DNA from 3 places in the Psychrobacillus sp. FSL W7-1493 genome. Region 1 is predicted to be linked to each of the others. Evidence: riboswitches for the same ligand, from Rfam matches in the RefSeq annotation. Region 1 holds a riboswitch; each other region holds the start of a gene.
What was found. Region 1 has a riboswitch for lysine ahead of MKX96_RS00490 (transporter substrate-binding domain-containing protein). Riboswitches for the same ligand answer to the same signal wherever they lie in the genome.

Region 1 (2,276 bases):
TTACGGATAACCTGGGGTAACACAACATATAGCATAGTTTGAATGTGATTCATCCCTATCGCTTGTGATGCCTCAAATTGTCCCTTATCAATTGAAATGACTCCCCCCCGAACAATTTCAGCCATATACGCTCCCGTATTAATAGATACAATAAAAATTGCTGCTAGTAAACGATCCATATCTAACCCAAAGGCCAGTGATGATCCATAAAAGATGACCATAGCTTGGACGATCATTGGTGTCCCTCGGAAGAATTCTATATAGATGGACAGAATAAGATTAACCAGCTTTAAAAAATATCTACTTACCCTCTTTTCAGGTAGTGGGATGGTCCTAATAACGCCTGCTAATAATCCAATGATTGCTCCTACAATAGTTCCTATAATAGAAATCAACAGGGTTACTCCTGCTCCACGCAAAAACATCGGCCAGTTATTGGTGATAATGGAGATAATCCATTCTAAACTCATTGTCTTCCTCCTTACACTTTCTGTTGCCTCGAACATCCACTAACCAATTGCGTAAGTACTTTAAAAAATGAAACGGCTGCTTTTATTAGCAGCCGTTAGTATACTTATTCTGCAGCTGGTTGATTGGAAATAGCATTATCCATAATTTCTTGACGCTCTTCTTCTGAAATTCCTGCTAATATTTCATTTATTTTATCTGTTAAATCGCTACCTTTTTTCAATCCTACTGCAACAGCTGTTTCTTCTTCATCTGCAACAAATCCTTCTTCGAATTCAACCATGCTGAAGTTGTCATTTGCAGAGGAAGCACTAATTCCTTCTGGACGTTCAGATACATAACCGTCGATCATACCAGATTCCAGTGCTACACGCATTGCTGGAAAGTTATCTGATGCAGGCTGTTTTTTTACACCTTTAATTTGGTCTATCACTCCGTAGTGAGAAGTATTTAATTGGCCTGTGACTTTTGCTCCATTAAAGTCTTGAATGGAAGTGGCACCCTCAAATTTTCCGCCCTTTTTTACAACCATAACAAAGTTGGAAGTATAATAGTTTTCAGAGAAATCGATTGTTTTTTTACGCTCTGCTGTTGGTGACATTCCAGCAATAATTGCATCAATCTTACCCGAAGTTAAAGCTGGAACTAGACCGTCCCATTCGGTTTTAACGATTACCAGTTCTTTACCTAAGCCTTCTGCAATTTTTTTAGCAATTTCTACATCGTATCCACCAGCATACTCTGCGTTACCGTCCAATTTTACTCCACCGTTTTTGTCGTCCATTTGAGTCCAGTTGAAGGGGGCATATCCTGCCTCAAGTCCTACAGTAAATGTATCTTGAGCAGATGCTGATCCACTGCTTTCTTCCTCTTTAGTTCCACAAGCAGCAAGCAATAAAAAAATGGATAGTAAAAATGTTAATGTAAATAGTCTCTTTTTCATCTCTAGTAATCTCCTTTTTTAAAGTTATTATATGTATGCAACCATACAAAAAGGACAACTGTACAAAAAAAGACTTGAGGTAGACTCAGGTCATAATGTATGGTTGCCCTAAATCCTCTACTTTTCCCCATGAGATAGCACACCATTATAAACCGGGACGTTTATAACGGACAGTCCTGCAATTCTTCACTGCAGACCCAGCATGTAATAATGAGTTTATTACAAGCTTCGGCGACATTTCCTTCTCCTTAGTATCTAAGCATCTCAAGCTCCTCTAAGGACTGTTAAATATCGCGCCTCTACCTCACTTATAAAAGCGAGGTTATATTCAATTAGTTGTTCATAGTCTACAATAGAGATTTTCATCTGTCAACAAACATTCTATTGATTAATCAAAATATTACTATTTTTATAACTTCATTATTCTAAATAGAAACGAACAGTCTTATTTAAAAAATGAACCAATAATACGGGGAATAAATAAGAAAAAATCTGCTAAAGTAAATGTATTTTCCACTTTATCAAAGACATCCATTTTTGACTTTTCGTTCGGTTTGTATGTCGTTACTGTATCGCCTTGAATTGGCTCAATCCCATCATTGAAACTTATACGTATAGAATGGCAGTTCACATAATCAGACGAATCCATCACCTGAAAATGTATATGAGGCTCAGAGGAGTTTCCAGAATTTCCACAAAGGCCAATTGTTTGTCCCTGCTTCACCGCGTCTCCTTCTTTTACTACTATAGAATATTGTTTAAAATGCGCAAGCAAGCTATATTCTCTATTTTTATGCTCCAAAATGACATAGTTTCCGGCTGGTTCTTTTTCATTCATTTCTCCGGGAATATTATCTACAATATT
Region 2 (2,276 bases), 1.1 Mb from region 1:
CATCTGGGTTCACCTTGAATTGGCGCGCGTACAACAGGAAGGATAAAATACTTGCTACCAATCCACCTATAAATAAGGATAAAGGAACATCTGTGTTTTCAAAGATTACAAAAATATCTAAAATTCCTCCAGACAACTGATAACCTGTCCAGAACATCAATCCCAACGTTACCACTACTAAAGAGATTATTGGAAGCAATAAATCGAAAACTTTTCCATACTGATTGTCTGGAAAATCTCCTTCCATATCTCCCGGGTTTGTTTTATTTGGATCAAATAATACTCCTGTTTCCTTCGCACGTTTTTCATGCTTTTTCATTTCAAACAGATCAAAATCTGTCCATGCGGCAAAGAACACCATCGCTATAGTAGCTATAACATAGAAATTCATTGGTGCCATTGTAATAAAAGCTTCTAACGGAGTATATTCTGTCACAGCATGTGTTGTAAAGATAACACCTAGCTGGCTAATTAAGAATGCTCCCCAGCTAGAAACTGGTGAGATCACACATATAGGTGCCGATGTAGAATCTATGAAATAAGCTAGCTTTGCACGAGAAACCTTATGCGAGTCCGTAATTGGCCTTGCGATTTGCCCTACTGCTAATGCATTGAAATAATCATCCACAAAAATAATAATTCCTAAAAAGGCTGTTAATAGTCTAGATCCTCTTTTCGTTTTAATCCGCTTAATCGCCCAATTAGCGAAAGCCGTGCTTCCTCCCGACAGGCTGACAAAAGCTGTTACTACACCTAACAAGAGAATGAACAATAAAATATAAATATTATATACATTTAATCCCCCGTCCCAGAAGGAGCTTTTAAAGGAATTCCATAACATTAACAAAGATCCAACAGGGCTAAATCCCTCTACTAGTAAGGCTGCAGAGAGAATACCTGCTCCTAAGGATAACAAAACCCTTTTAGTCACTAAAACCATGATGATTGCCAATAACGGTGGCACTAACGAAAAAATTGTATTCTCCAAAACTGTTCCTCCTTAAAAATAGAAAAGCCAACCTATAGTATTTTATAGGTTGGCTTATACATGAAATTTTAGTTATAACACTTTGTTTCACTTTTGTAGCTCCCCATCTATATGTCCCCATATAAATGACAGTGTTATTCTTGTTCAAAATAACCCCAACTAAGCAGCCATTGACTAGACATACTTAGTTTCGGCACAACTTCCTTTCTATTACGATCGTTGGAGTCACCCTTCCGTAACATACTATTAAGTAATGCGGCCTCTACCTATTTATTATTCATTTTTATCTATTCTAACAGTAATTTAAGAAAAATGAAGTTTTTTTAATCTTCCGGTAACGGTATAGGTACCTCCACCGATGGAGCAGCCGACCCATCCCCACCTGTATAAATGTGTGGAACCTGCCCTTGTACTAGACCCATGGCTACCGGTATATTCTGTTCCACTACACTCATTTTACTAGCAAGCGGGACGATGATTTGTACATTCACCTTAATATGGATACTAATTTCAACATACGCATTATTAATACCGAACTCGGTAATAGTGGGCACCACATTTGACTGAACGTTTCCGATCACATGGAATCGAATAGGTATTTTCGGACCAAGGTTTCCTATTAAAGGAATATTCGTAGCCTGCCCCATCGGAACAAAGAATACAACCCCGCCTTGATCCTCCATTGTTTGCTTATCATACTCAATATCATCCAAGTATGGAAGACTAGAAAGATTCCCCTGCTCCGCTTGCTCTAGATGAGATTGAACCAAACTATTTGTATCAGATAGCACTCGGTTAATAATTTCTGTATTGAATTTGGTTGTGACCATATTTTTGCTATCTGAAGGAACCTCTTCAATAATATCGTTTACATCTAGAACATTTGCCGTACGCGAGTTAATCGCCTTACTTATTACCATAGAGGCAATCTTGTTAGTTTGCACCTCAGCATATTGTAAATAAGTGGGAGTAAGTTGCGCATTTATATAATAAAATACCCAAGCCACTGACAATAAAAAGCATGTTAAAAAGATGGCTAATTTGCGTTGAGTGCTAAAAAATATGAAACGCTTCTTCTTTTTGCGATAAAACAACGAAAAAACCTCCTCATTACTTTTATGTAACGAGGAGGTCTATTATGCCCTACACTTATCTTGTTGTTCCTTTATTCCATACCATTTTACAACATCTCGTATAGTTTCCGGCATAATATATTGTTTCTTCGCGGTCTTAAAAGAAGGAAAGAAAAATCCAAATGTAAACATGTCTAGCGTCGCCAGCCGGTACG
Region 3 (2,276 bases), 1.4 Mb from region 1:
TTGTTGGAAATGAAGGTTATTATTCCTCAAAAGGGTGCAAAAAAGAACCTAGTGGATTTAGCTCAAAAAAATGCTGCGATAGCTTTGAAAGAAAAGTTCCATTTGATTGAACGACAAGAGGAACGAACTGTAGGGGCAGTAGAAGAACTAGGTAGTCTTATGGGAATTGCCATGCCAAGCAGAATTGAGGCCTTTGATAATTCTCATATTCACGGTACCGATGCGGTTTCTGCCATGGTTGTATTCGTTGATGGCAGAGCATATAAAAAAGACTATCGGAAGTATAAAACGAAAACTGCAGCAAAGCATGATGACTATGGCGCTATGCGTGAGGTCGTTCGTAGACGTTACACTCGTGTACTAAAAGAGAGATTGCCTCTACCTGATTTAATCATTATTGATGGGGGTAAAGGACAAATAGAAGCAGCAAGAGAAATTATCGAGGATGAACTTGGCTTAGATATTCCAATTGCAGGACTAGCGAAAGATGCCAAGCATCAAACATCCTCCTTGTTATATGGTGACCCATTAGCGATTATCCCGATGAAAAGAACGAGTGAAGCATTCTATCTTCTTCAAAGAATTCAAGATGAGGTCCATCGATTTGCAATTACTTTCCATCGACAACAGAGAGGGAAGCATACAATTGCCTCCTCGTTAGATGGAATTGAAGGAATAGGTCCAAAACGTAAGAAAATGCTTCTTAAGCATTTTGGCTCCCTCAAACGAATGCAAGCTGCATCAAGAGAAGAACTAATAGAATCTGGACTCCCAAGTAAATTAGCTGATAATCTAATGGCTCATTTTCAGAAAAATTTATTGTCTTCTGAATAATCTTATGTTATCTTTAAAACAATTTAATATTCACTATTCAAACAGTGAAGATAGAGGTGCGAATTGCAAGAGTACTAATCGAGAGGATGAAAGATCCTACGACCGATTAGGAAAGGGTTGTTCGCCGAAACATAGAAAAGCTTTTCCTTTCCTATGTTGGTTCTGTATTTAAGAGATGCAGGACTGTCAGAATATATATTCTGGAGGGCTATCTCACATGGGCAATCATTTTTGACCGTGTATGAGAAGAGTTAGCTTTCCGCAAATATGTGGGAAGCTTTTTTTATTGTTTAGGAAATTATAAGATTATGAACCTGTGGATAAGTTGATGTCTAGTTCCAGCGCCTTGCCTGTCGGGGCAGGGATAGGCGCTTGCGCTTTTCTTGTTGTCCGCTCAAGGAGATAAAGGGGAGATAGGTAAATGAGTAAAATTGTGATGAAATTTGGCGGAACCTCTGTAGGCTCCATGGAGTTAATTGGTAACGTAGCAAAAAGGGTACAACTAGAAAAGGAGAAAGGACATGATATCGTCGTAGTTGTATCTGCCATGGGAAAAACAACAGATGACTTAGCGGAAATGGCTAGTAAAATCACTAACAATCCAACAAAAAGAGAAATGGATATGTTGCTTGCTACAGGAGAACAAGTAACTATGTCCTTACTTGCTATTCAGTTAAATTCACTTGGAGTGGAGACGTTATCTTTGACGGGTTGGCAAGCTGGAATAGTTACAGATGAAGTACATAGAAATTCAAAAATAAAACAATTGGATGGCCAGAAGATAAATGAGCATTTAATGGCTAATCGCGTAGTAATTGTGGCCGGCTTTCAAGGTATGTCGGAATTAGGGGAGATTACTACTTTAGGAAGAGGAGGGTCAGACACTACAGCCGTCGCCATAGCTGCAGCTATCGGAGCAGACATTTGTGATATTTATACGGATGTAGATGGCGTTTATACGTCAGATCCACGCTACGTATCTCATGCAAGAAAACTAGAACAGCTAGAATATGATGAGATGCTGGAGTTAGCTCATTTAGGAGCTGGAGTACTGCACCCTAGAGCAGTGGAATTTGCAAAGAACTATAAGATTCCATTACGAGTACGTTCAAGCTATGAAGAAACGGAAGGAACCATTTTAAAGGAGGAAGTAGATGTGGAGAATAATTTAGTAGTACGAGGGGTAGCTTTTGAATCAGATATAGTACGTTTAACGATTGAGTATACAGTGCCTTTTAATGGTTCACTCGCTTCCATATTTACTACCCTTGCCAATAACCATATTGATGTAGATATTATTGTCCAGTCGATTGTCGAAGGAATGAAGCCTACCGTTTCCTTTTCTATAAAAAAAGAATCTCTTTCGGAAGCAATTCACGTTTTAGAGAAAACTAAACAGAATCTAGGTTTTACCTTTGCAGATTTTGAGGTGGGTTTAGCTA

Region 2: it holds a riboswitch for lysine, as region 1 does, so the genes downstream of both, MKX96_RS06245 (Na+/H+ antiporter NhaC family protein) here and MKX96_RS00490 (transporter substrate-binding domain-containing protein) in region 1, are expected to answer to the same signal.
Region 3: it holds a riboswitch for lysine, as region 1 does, so the genes downstream of both, MKX96_RS07695 (aspartate kinase) here and MKX96_RS00490 (transporter substrate-binding domain-containing protein) in region 1, are expected to answer to the same signal.

The regions. Positions count from the first base shown of each region.
Region 1 is NZ_JBBOSB010000001.1:99,332-101,607, reverse strand. It holds gene MKX96_RS00495 (amino acid ABC transporter permease) at 1-470, opposite strand, end outside; gene MKX96_RS00490 (transporter substrate-binding domain-containing protein) at 575-1,411, opposite strand; lysine riboswitch at 1,539-1,721, opposite strand; gene MKX96_RS00485 (M23 family metallopeptidase) at 1,857-2,276, opposite strand, start outside.
Region 2 is NZ_JBBOSB010000001.1:1,242,639-1,244,914, reverse strand. It holds gene MKX96_RS06245 (Na+/H+ antiporter NhaC family protein) at 1-988, opposite strand, end outside; lysine riboswitch at 1,077-1,261, opposite strand; gene yunB (sporulation protein YunB) at 1,312-2,082, opposite strand; gene MKX96_RS06235 (bifunctional metallophosphatase/5'-nucleotidase) at 2,125-2,276, opposite strand, start outside.
Region 3 is NZ_JBBOSB010000001.1:1,513,458-1,515,733, forward strand. It holds gene uvrC (excinuclease ABC subunit UvrC) at 1-834, shown strand, start outside; lysine riboswitch at 878-1,053, shown strand; gene MKX96_RS07695 (aspartate kinase) at 1,256-2,276, shown strand, end outside.